3 regions of the Vibrio orientalis CIP 102891 genome follow, and region 1 is predicted to be linked to each of the others. Evidence: predicted binding sites of a transcription regulator. Region 1 holds the regulator's gene; each other region holds the start of a gene.

The links. The regulator PurR, encoded in region 1, represses purine synthesis genes. The targets are predictions, from matches to a motif close to TNANGNAAACGTTTNCNTNA.
Region 2: purM (phosphoribosylformylglycinamidine cyclo-ligase) is a predicted target of PurR. The motif match lies at 1,534-1,553, and genes of this name have one in related genera.
Region 3: purT (formate-dependent phosphoribosylglycinamide formyltransferase) is a predicted target of PurR. The motif match lies at 2,728-2,747, and genes of this name have one in related genera.

The regions. Positions count from the first base shown of each region.
Region 1 is NZ_ACZV01000005.1:449,446-453,340, forward strand. It holds gene VIA_RS12590 (putative signal transducing protein) at 1-272, opposite strand, end outside; gene VIA_RS12595 (TVP38/TMEM64 family protein) at 272-964, opposite strand; gene VIA_RS12600 (TfoX/Sxy family DNA transformation protein) at 1,108-1,701, opposite strand; cyclic di-GMP riboswitch class I at 1,835-1,922, opposite strand; gene purR (HTH-type transcriptional repressor PurR) at 2,067-3,074, opposite strand; gene torD (molecular chaperone TorD) at 3,285-3,895, opposite strand, start outside.
Region 2 is NZ_ACZV01000005.1:206,243-210,137, forward strand. It holds gene purN (phosphoribosylglycinamide formyltransferase) at 1-426, opposite strand, end outside; gene purM (phosphoribosylformylglycinamidine cyclo-ligase) at 429-1,469, opposite strand; gene upp (uracil phosphoribosyltransferase) at 1,647-2,273, shown strand; gene rluF (23S rRNA pseudouridine(2604) synthase RluF) at 2,500-3,534, opposite strand; gene smrA (DNA endonuclease SmrA) at 3,644-3,895, opposite strand, start outside.
Region 3 is NZ_ACZV01000005.1:828,729-832,623, forward strand. It holds gene VIA_RS14640 (nucleotidyltransferase family protein) at 1-439, opposite strand, end outside; gene VIA_RS14645 (thiopurine S-methyltransferase) at 778-1,425, shown strand; gene purT (formate-dependent phosphoribosylglycinamide formyltransferase) at 1,492-2,667, opposite strand; gene VIA_RS14655 (cyclic di-GMP phosphodiesterase) at 2,963-3,895, shown strand, end outside.

The DNA.
Region 1 (3,895 bases):
CCAAACTGACCTTCATTCTGCTCTCCACACTGATCGCATTGCCAATCTTGCTTTTCTTGCTCAGATTGAAACTCTCTAATAATTTCAGATGCCTTCGCACTGTCACGTTGATCAAACAGCCATATGTATGGCTCGCTGCTCTCGCCAAATGGGATCTCTCCTTGTAAGCCGAAGATACCTTCTCCGCGTACCTCACAGTCGATAGATTGAGATTTAAGAAGCTCACAGATGATATGAGCTTCGGTTGGCGTTACGGCTGAAAATACCTTCATCAAACATTTCCATTCGAAGCGGATGGCTCAGTTCTAAATTTTGCCATTATCCATTTCGCGATAACCGGGAATAGACCGAGCAGAGCAAACGACGCGAGCACGGTTGGGGAGACGATACCAGAGAGAGAGTCGATCTGAGCAAGCTGAGTACCTGCGTTGAGGTATACCGCTGTACCGGGAAGCATACCGAGTTGGCTTATTAAATAGAAACGCACAGTTGCGAGAGGGGTTAGGCCCATCAGTAGGTTGATCAGAAAGAAGGGGAAGACAGGAATCAATCGCAGTGAAAACAGATAAAAAGCACCGTCACGTTCCACACCTTGGTTGATGGCATTAAGTTTGTCGCCAAACTTAGCTTGTACCCAGTCACGCAGTAAGTAACGACTGCTTAAAAAGGCAAGGGTGGCACCAATTGTACTAGCAAAAGAGACTAGGACTAGACTTGTCCAAAAACCGAATAGGGCAGCGCCAAGTAGAGTAACGACCGCTGCTCCTGGAATAGAGAAGGCCGTAATTGCAACGTACGCAATAAAATAACTCGCTGCGGCAACGACAAAATTATCGGAGATAAAAGCCGCCAATTCTGCTTGCTGCGCTTTGGCATTATCTAAGGTTAGGTACTGGCCAAAGTTCACACCTAACAAAACGATGAGTGATACAAAGATAACGCCAAGTATGAGTTTTTTATTCATGTGCTGCTCCATCAAGAATCATGGCCGATTAAAACAAAGTGTTAATAGACTAGACAGGGAAAGCAAGCAGTAAATTTCAACAAAGAAAAAAAAGTCAGCGTAATTGCTGACTTTTTATAAAGGAATAGAAATTGTGTGGTCGATTAATGACTTAATTGGCTGAGCAATTCTTCACGTCGGCTGTGAGGGATTACAGACCAATGTGTGCCGTGAATCGCGCCCTCTAAAGCCCAAAGCAACTCAACGTTAACTTCTGAAGAGTGCGAAGATTGAATGGCTTTAAATGCGTTTACAGAACCGGTTTCCTCTAGGTTCTCAACGCTATCAATCCCGGCTTTCTTTAGCATTCGTTCGGTTGCTAGCCTTAAGTTAGGCAGATCTTTTAGGCGATTAGGTTTCGCTTTTGCTTGCTTTGTCTTTTCGCTGTTAGCTGCCCTTAGAGCAGCTTGGCCAATCTCAAGCGTATTTTCCTGATTCTCAAACCAATCATCGCTGAGGGCGAAGTACTTGGTTACGACAGGGAAGCCACGTTTTTTATAAACGTAAGGTTCTAAGCTAAGAGATTTAAACTGCTTTGCAAGTACGTCATCTGCCCGAACGTGCAACTTATCATTGACGACTAATGCAAACATAGTGTCGTCGGCAAAAATACCGAAGCCACCAAACATTGAGCGAGACTTGATTAGGCCTAACGGCTCAAATAGTCGCATTGAGTCTTTTAGTATTGGTTTATCCATGCTGTGTATTCTCGGTGTATATGTATACGCCACCAATTCAGGTCCGAGAGAGTAGCAAATTTTGCAGGCATATTGTCAATCAGGTGTCATACGATTGCTAGTAATTACAATCTGACGAGTATGCATATTTACCATCGGCAACCCCGCTACCAAACAATTAACTTGTTGAAGGCCGGAGGCTTTGCGTCCCATCCTTTCGAAATGGTTTGCCCTGTTCGTGGCATAATCGAACAATAATAAGCATAAATGGATTTTGGGCTGAGAATCACGTCTCTATAGGATAAATGTGATCTTGCTTCAATAAATAGGCTCAGTTGATACACTTAGTCAATATAGTTCTATTGACTAAGTGTTTGTCAAATAAGTTATTTCTTAATGTTCTGTACGGTATTTCGTTCAACAATTTCTGGATGCATTTCAAAGATACGCTTCTCGTGCTCTTTGTCTTTTATGCGCTCTAGTAGAATCTCAAAGGCGTTTTTGCCCACGCGACGTTTTGGTTGGTGAACGGTAGTCAGCGGCGGCGAGAAATACTCTGCAAGTTCAATGTTGTCGTAACCGATAACGGACATATCTTCAGGGATGCGAATACCTTTCTGCTGAAGACGGCTCATTAAGCCAAGTGCCATGGTATCGTTGAAACAGAAGATTGCGCTTGGCTTGTTATCCATTGCTGCGATTTGGTCTGCTGCGAGTACCGCAGTATCACACTCGAAGTTACCTTCTAGAATCCAATCTTCGTTAACTGGAAGGCTTGCTTCGTTCATCGCGCGCTTAAAGCCACGGATACGCTCCTGACACGCTGCTTTTTCAAAGTGTCCACTTAGGCAGGCAATATCGGTGTGACCATGCTCAATCAGGTATTTAGTCGCTAAATAGCCACCTTCTTCTGAGTTGTCGATGATCTTATCTGCTTGAGAGCTCTCAGGACCCCAATCCATAACCACTTTTGGAATATCTTTGTGGCGATCTAGCATCTCGCTCAGTTCTTCCGTTAAGTCAGAACACATGACAAGAATGCCGTCTACACGCTTTTCAGCCAGCATACGAATATAGTCGCGTTGCTTTTCGTAGATACCACCTGTGTTACACAAGATCAGCGTGTAGCCTTGACGGTAACAATAGCTTTCAACACCATCGATAACTTCTGAGAAGAAAAGGTTTGTTGACTGAGTCACCAGCATACCGATCGTACGCGTGGTATTACACTTCAGGCTACGTGCAACAGCACTAGGTGCGTAGTTTAGTTCTGTCACTGCTTCCATTACTTTTTCTTGAGTAGCTTCAGCAACAAAGCGCGTTTTATTAATTACATGTGACACAGTTGTCGTTGATACACCAGCAAGGCGAGCAACGTCTTTAATAGTGGCCATAAGGTTCTGTCCTGTCGATGACTGCCGCGGAATTATATTCAGTTTAGAATACCGAGACAGAAAGTATCAGAAACACAAAAACCGCTCTATTTAGCGGTTTGTATTTGATTCGTTTGTTTTTATCGTTTGCGGTCACAATTTTAGACCGCAAAACTCTTAAGAGCAAACAAAAAACGCTAAAGCAACCTGCCGGAGGTCACAATGTTGTCTTTATTCGCCTAGCAGATAGCTACAGTCTAAAGCTAAGAAGGCAACAGCAAATGCGCTGATGGCAGAGTAGAAACCGAACTCATCAAATTTCTGGCATTTGTCAGAAAATTGCGGCATCCAGCTAAGCAGGTGCTGACGAATGAACTGCTCTTGGGTTGCAAAAGCTTCTTCAATCTTAGTTTCGTCCTCTGCTTCATTTGAACGAATGATCAAGTTACCCAAGAAATCGAGCTCAATCGCAATGTGATCTGCTGGTTCGTTGAGGTTTTTATCCACCGCAACGCCATGCTTAGCCATCACTTCCTCCATCTCTTTAGCTGGAGTATCGTTGAGCAGGCCTGACTTGCCGATATACATCGATGCGTATGGTAGTGCCGAGTCTTTATCTGACTTTAAGAAAAGATCACAAAAATCAGCCGCTAGCTCAAGTTGCGCATCTTCACGATCCATAAGACGGTTTAGTGCATCAGTAATACGGTCAATTGACGGCTTGAGTTGCTCATTTTCCCCCAGTCCTGTTAGAAAAGAGCGAATTTCAGGTGAATGATATTGTGCAACGTTCTCTTCTGTTAACTCTTTAGCAAAAAGGCTAGACAACCACCAGTAGATTT
Region 2 (3,895 bases), 240 kb from region 1:
CTCGGTAACGAAATGGACACTAGTACCATGTTCTTCGTCACCTGCGTGGATAGCACGTTGATAAGTGTTAAGACCAGGGTACTTAGGTAGCAGAGAAGGGTGAATGTTGATCATTCGGCCCATGTAGTGGCGAACGAATTCACCACTTAGAATGCGCATGTAACCAGCAAGTACGATGACGTCTGGCTTATATTCATCGATCTGCTTCATCAACTCATGGTCAAAAGCATCACGGGTATCGAACGCTTTAGGGTCAAGGAAGTGTGCCGCAGCACCGGCTTTCTCAGCGCGTTCTAAAGCATAGACATTGGCTTTGTTGGAAAATACCGCGGTAACACGACCAGCAGTAATGTCCTTGTCACATGCATCAATGATTGCCTGCAGGTTAGAACCGTTTCCTGAAACTAAAACGACGATACTTTTCATGCTTATTTGATCTCTACTTGTTCTTCGCCAGCTGCTGCGTTTGCGATCTCACCGATGACCCAAGCGTTTTCACCTTCAGCTTTTAATAGCTCAACCGCTGCGTCTGCTTGGTCTTTAGGCAGAGCAACAACAAGGCCGACACCACAGTTAAATGTGCGGTACATTTCGTGAGTCGTTACGTTGCCTTTCTCTTGTAGCCATTTGAAGATGATTGGCCATTCCCAGCTATTTCCATCAACAACGGCTTTAGTACCTTCAGGAAGTACGCGTGGGATGTTTTCCCAGAAACCACCACCAGTGATGTGAGAAATCGCGTGGATGTCATGCTTCTCAATCATTTTAAGTGCTGATTTGATGTAAATTTTAGTTGGTTCTAGTAGGTGCTCACCGATTGTGCGACCTGCTAGCTCTTCATTTTTGTCTGCGCCAGAGACTTCAAGGATCTTACGGATCAGTGAGTAACCATTTGAGTGAGGACCACTTGAACCGACTGCGATAAGTGCATCACCCGCAGCGACTTTAGTGCCGTCAATCACGTCGGCTTTTTCTACAACGCCAACACAGAAGCCTGCAACGTCGTAGTCTTCACCTTCGTACATGCCCGGCATTTCAGCAGTTTCACCACCGATTAGTGCACAGCCTGCTTGCACACAGCCGTCAGCAATACCAGATACTACGTCTGCAGCGGTATCAACATCGAGTTTGCCTGTTGCGTAGTAGTCTAGGAAGAAGAGTGGCTCAGCACCTTGAACAATAAGATCGTTCACACACATTGCAACTAGGTCAACACCAATGGTGTCGTGCTTTTTCATATCCAAAGCAAGACGAAGTTTTGTGCCCACACCGTCTGTACCAGAAACCAATACTGGCTGCTTATATTTAGTTGGCAGTTCACATAATGCGCCAAAACCACCAATACCACCCATTACTTCTGGGCGACGTGTACGTTTTACAGCACCTTTAATACGGTCAACAAGCGCGTTGCCTGCATCGATATCAACGCCAGCGTCTTTGTAGCTAAGAGATGTGTTATCAGCACTCACAGGGAAGTCCTCGGTTTTTAAGTTGGATATGAAAACGGCGCTATTCTAACAGTGGATAAACCTATATAGCAAACGTTTGCGCAAGTTTTTTTGTGCCATCATTAGGCAGAAATTGAGAACGAAATCGTTTATAATCTGGAGGTTTGATTAAATTTTACCTGAAATCCGGAGATGGAAATGAAAGTTGTTGAAGTGAAACACCCTCTAGTGAAGCACAAACTTGGTCTAATGCGAGAAGGTGAGATCAGCACAAAGCGCTTCCGTGAGCTAGCGACAGAAGTAGGTAGCCTACTGACTTACGAAGCAACAGCAGACTTTGAAACAGAGAAAGTAACCATTGAAGGTTGGAACGGTCCAGTGGAAGTGGACCAAATCAAAGGTAAGAAAGTAACTGTAGTGCCTATCCTACGTGCAGGTTTAGGTATGATGGATGGCGTTCTTGAGCACATGCCAAGTGCACGTATCAGTGTTGTTGGTATCTACCGTGACGAAGAGACTCTTGAGCCAGTACCATACTTCAACAAGCTAGCGTCTAACATGGACGAGCGTATTGCGCTTGTTGTTGACCCAATGCTTGCAACTGGCGGTTCAATGATCGCAACGATCGATCTTCTAAAAGAGAAAGGTTGTAAAGCAATCAAAGTTCTTGTTCTTGTTGCTGCGCCAGAAGGTATTGAAGCTCTAGAAAAAGCACACCCAGATGTAGAGCTTTACACTGCGGCAATCGATGAGAAGCTAAATGACAAAGGCTACATCGTTCCTGGTCTAGGCGATGCAGGTGATAAGATCTTCGGTACGCTATAAGCCGTCGATATATAATGATTTAAAAAGGGAGCCGATTGGCTCCCTTTTTGTTGGAATGAGTATTCCACTCTGTCATTCCATAGAGCGACGAAGGAGAGAGTAGGGAATCTGTTTTGATTGGCCGCTCAATTTGAGAGATCCTCAACTCGTTCGTCCCTGACTCTCGAGGATGACGCGTAGAAATGAAAAGGGCTGACGTATTACGCCAGCCCTTTTGTAGAATCTTCTATTTCTTTAAGCTTAATGTACCGCCGGATTTCGGCTTGCTTGGACGCTGACCGTTATCAGACGCAGGCTTATGGAAGGACTTACCTTTGCCACTCGGCTTGCCTTTAAACTCACTTTGCTTATCACCATGGCGACCTTTCTTGGAGTTAGGCGCGTGGCGGAACTCGTCAGCGTTGCGGCCTTTGAAGGTACGCTGCTTTTGGTTGCGTCGTGCTTTTGATTCTTGGTTTTCTTCGCGGCTATCAAACAGCTTAGCATCGGTCGCGCGACGAATACGCTTGCCTTTGTTATCCATCTTAGACGCTTCTTCTGTGCCGCTTGAGTCTTCACACATAGCAAGAATTTCAGTCACTTCGCTATCGCTTAGGTAACGCCATTGACCGTTAGGAATGCCATCTAGAGAGATGTTCATAATACGTACGCGACGAAGTTTAAATACTTCATAGCCTAGGGCTTCACACATACGACGGATTTGACGGTTTAGGCCCTGAGTCAGGACGATGCGGAAAGAGTATTTGGTTTCTTTGGTCACTGTACAAGGCAGAGTGATGGTGTCGAGAATGTTAACACCTGAAGACATCTTTTTAATGAAGTCATCGCTGATCGGCTTATCAACACGGACCACGTACTCTTTCTCGTGACTGTTACCTGCACGAAGGATTTTATTGACGATATCACCGTCGTTAGTCAGGAAAATAAGACCATCAGAAGGTTTGTCTAGACGACCAATTGGAAAAATACGTTTCTTGTGACCAACGAAATCCACGATGTTACCCGGAATATCACGTTCGGTAGTACAGGTAATGCCAGTAGGCTTATTTAAAGCAATGTAAACTGGTTTATCAGTAGCAGCAGCGATAGGCTTATCATCAACACGGACATCATCGCCTAGTTGGACTTTGGTCCCCATTTCAGGCACTTGACCATTAATGGTGACACGACCTTGTTCGATGAGGCGGTCAGCTTCGCGGCGCGAGCAAAAACCCGTTTCGCTAATAAACTTATTGAGGCGTTTTGCGTTATCTTGTGACATGTTGTTCTCCTAACGTTTCACAACGGCGGTTAAAAGGTGTGCTGACCAATACCAACTAGATTAAAACATCAGCACATAGAGGGCGCGCATTCTAGCACTGTGGTAGACGTTAACCCAGTCGTTTTTGATGGCGTTCGCGAGTTTCTATTTTTTTCTCGGCACTTTTTCGCAGTAATACATAAACTGCTCCTGTCCCGCCATGGAAGCGTTGGGCACTGTGAACACATTGCACTTCTTTAATTTGCATCAGCCATTGAGCAACGAAGCTTTTCATCAGTGCTGGTGGATTTGAGCGTTCGCCTTTGCCATGAACAATCACAACAGTGCGAATATCCATGCGCATACATTGCTTTAGGAACTT
Region 3 (3,895 bases), 380 kb from region 1:
CTTCATAAGCTGACATCAAGCCTTCAATATCATCCGCTACAATAGTTGCGCGGGCTAGGTCAGTAATGCGTTCTGTCTGACCATCCAGTTCGTAGGCGATTTTTTCTTTCGCACGCTCAGAAGATTTTACGCCAGCAAAATATGCCTCGGTTGAAGTTAATAGCGCAGTGCTTTTACATAGAGTTTCTAGCTCGGCTTGAGCTTGGTGCGCTTTGCTGTAAAGCACATCGAAATCAGAATAGGGTTGTACTGGTGAAGACGAAATAGATTGAATGCCGTACAGGCCGCTTAGGTTATGTTTGAATGCTTTCGAGCAAACCTCGTTCTGGTTAGTTGAACGGTTTTCCTCGTTACCTGGTGCGGGTGGAATAGCAGCAAATGCAGGGGCACGGCTGAGCATTAGAAGCATCAGGGCCGTCGTTCGCAAAAATAGGCTCATTCACTCTCCTTAGATGTTTAGGGCTTAGCTAAAAGGTGTCGAAAAAGGATTCAATCACTAGCACTACTCATCTGTACTTATTAAATGGGGCTGCTATTTATTATTCCAAGCAGCACCGCCTTGCTCTTATTCTGAACTTTGACGTCACTCTCAAAAATTCGAACACTTGTTTAGAGTTCATCGTTGAATCAAGGTTCATTGCTAACTTGTAAGCAAGTATAAACGGTCAACATGAACTTAATCTGAATAGAGTTTTCATCTTGTTGTTAAACGGGGATACCACTTGCGAACGGTTTCAGATAGGCTATGCCCACTAAAGTCAGTCAATGAGAATGATAATGAGAGATCCCGAATTTTGGCATGGTAAATGGGCGGCCAACCAGATAGGTTTCCATTTGGAAGATGTGAACCCGCTATTGATTCAATATTGGAACCACACTAAGCCAAATCACCAAGATAAAGTCTTTGTCCCGCTATGTGGTAAGTCAGAAGATTTGGTTTGGCTTGCGACGAAGCATGAAGATGTGCAAGGCGTCGAATTAAGTAACATTGCCGTTCGAGCTTTCTTTGCAGAGCATTTCTATACCCCGATGGTGATGCCAGTCAATGGTCAGCATGAGCTCTTTCAGTTTGATGAGCTGTCGATTTATACCGGCGATTTCTTTACTGCGCCGATTCAGCCAGTCGATATTGTTTACGATCGTGCGTCTTTGGTCGCACTGCCACAAGAGATGCGCGCTGAGTATGTGCAAAAAATTAAATCACTACTCAAGCCAGGCGCTCGTATATTGTTGGTAAGCTTGGATTATCAACAGTCAGAAATGGCAGGCCCTCCGTTCTCTGTGGCAGAGCAAGAGATACGTTCACTCTATTCAGAGTTCAAAGTGACCAAACTTTATCGTGATGAAGCGGGTGATGATCATCCAAAGATTGCCAAAAAAGGGTTATCACGATTCGCTGAAGAAGTGTATCTCATCGAAGCTTAAAACAAGCACAATGAAAAAGGCCTGGTCAGTGAACCAGGCCTTTTAGTTTTAATTCGCAAAAGCGATTTAGTAGACGACTTTTACCTTTGCAGCGCTTGCTACTGCGTCTTCGATAGCTTGTTCGATAGTGTCTCGACGGGTGATAGAGACACCTAGGCGGCGTCGACCATCAATGTCAGGTTTACCAAACAGACGCACTTGCGTTTGCGGTAGTGCAAGCGCTTCGCTTAAACCATCAAATTGAATGTCGGTTGACGAGCCTTGGCCTAAAATGACAGCCGATGCCGCCGGGCCATACTGAGTAATGCCTGCGATTGGCATACCTGTAAATGCGCGCACGTGAAGGGCGAACTCAGAGCTATCTTGAGACATTAATGTGACCAAACCAGTATCGTGAGGTCGAGGGGAAACCTCATTAAAGATGACCGTATCACCCTTGATAAACAGCTCTACACCGAAAATACCGTAACCACCAAGTGCGTTTACCACCTTGCCAGCAGCATCTTGAGCGGCTTGTAACGCTTTATCAGACATCGCTTGTGGCTGCCATGACTCACGGTAATCCCCATCTTCTTGGCGATGACCAATTGGCGCGCAGAAGTGCACACCATCAACCGCGCGTACTGTAAGTAGAGTGATTTCGTAGTCAAAGTCGATAAAGCCTTCGACAATCACACGACCCGCACCAGTACGACCGCCTTCTTGAGCGTAGTCCCATGCTTTTTCAACATCTTGAGGGGCTTTGATAACACTTTGGCCTTTACCTGAAGAACTCATCACTGGTTTACATACACAAGGAATGCCGACTGCTTCAACGGCAGCAGCAAACTCTTCATAGTTATCAGCAAAGCGATAAGGTGAAGTGGTCAACTTCAGCTCTTCAGCAGCAAGGCGACGAATACCTTCTCGATTCATGGTGAGTTTGGTTGCATTAGCGGTCGGGACGACGTTGAGCCCCTTAGCTTCAAGCTTGACTAGTGTGTCTGTCGCAATGGCTTCGATCTCTGGTACGACGTAATCAGGTTGTTCTTTAGCAATGATCTCTTCTAGTGCGTTATCATCAAGCATATCTAATGTGTAACTGCGATGAGCTACTTGCATGGCTGGTGCATTTTCATAGCGATCACAGGCGATGACTTCAAGGCCAAGACGTTGACACTCAATGGCGACTTCTTTGCCAAGTTCACCAGAGCCTAAGAGCAGAACACGTGTCGAATTTTTAGCTGTCGCAGTACCAAACATAAATAACCTTAACGTTTAAGAGGAGTAATAACTGTGACGCATAATACTTAAGCTAAGATAAAAAGCAAACGTTTGCGCGGGTTGTTTAATGATTTTATCTACCAATAACGCCCCGTTAGCTTAAATGAATGAAAAGATGATTATTTTCTCGACAATACTGCTTAAGGTCTCAAGTTTTCGCTAAGATATTGATGGATTCGCATCTAAATATGGACAAATTAAGTAAAACCCAGCAATTAGAGATATAATTTTAATGAATTAAACTTTCCTTAACATTTAACTGGCTTCAGTATTCATGCAGTATGACCCGAAAAACTCAGTGAAAATCCCTATCAATACGTTGATGACAGGCATGTTTGTCACCGCCATTGAAGATAGTAAGCGAGTCAACCTAGCGAATGCTGGGCGCGTTTCGTCGCAGCAGGCGATCAAACAGTTGATTGACAATGGTATCAAGTTTGCTTGGGTTGACCCAGAATTGTCGGCAAAGGGCAGCGTGTTTAAGCCTGCCGTTGAACCAGAGCCAGAAGAAGAGACGGCTGAGGAAGTTAAGCCAGTCAAGAAGAAAAAGCTTAGCCGTTTTTCTCAACAACAGAAAGCACAAAAAATCATTCGCGATGCGAAAGGGCTAGCTCAAAAGATTCTAACCCAGACGTTTGAAGGGAAGCCTATTGAGCTAGATGAGCTCGATGTCATGGCTGACGATTTGATTGAGTCTGTGTTGCTTCATTCTGACGCGTTGCATTGTGTCTCAGCCCTGCGTAGCAAAGATGAGTATTTACTTGAGCATTCAGTGAACGTGGCAACGCTGTTAGTGACGTTTGGCAAGTACCTTGAACTGCCGAAAGAGACACTAAAGCAGATGGCGATTGGAGGCATTATTCATGATGTTGGCAAGATTAAGGTCGACGATAAAGTGCTCCATAAACCTGCAAAATTGACGGCTGAAGAGTTCGAGCACATGAAATTGCACCAAGTATTCGCAGGTGAAATTATTGTGACTGTCGATGGCTTAAGTGACGTAAGTCGAGATGTGTGCCTAATGCACCATGAAAAGCTCGACGGTACCGGTTATCCGAATGGGCTAACAGCAGACCAGCTCCCAACACATGGACGCATGAGCTGTATCGTTGATATCTATGATGCGTTGACGGCAGACCGTTGTTACAAGCAGGGGATGAGTCCGGCAGAGGCGTTTAAGATTTTGCTTAGTCTGACGCCCAACCAT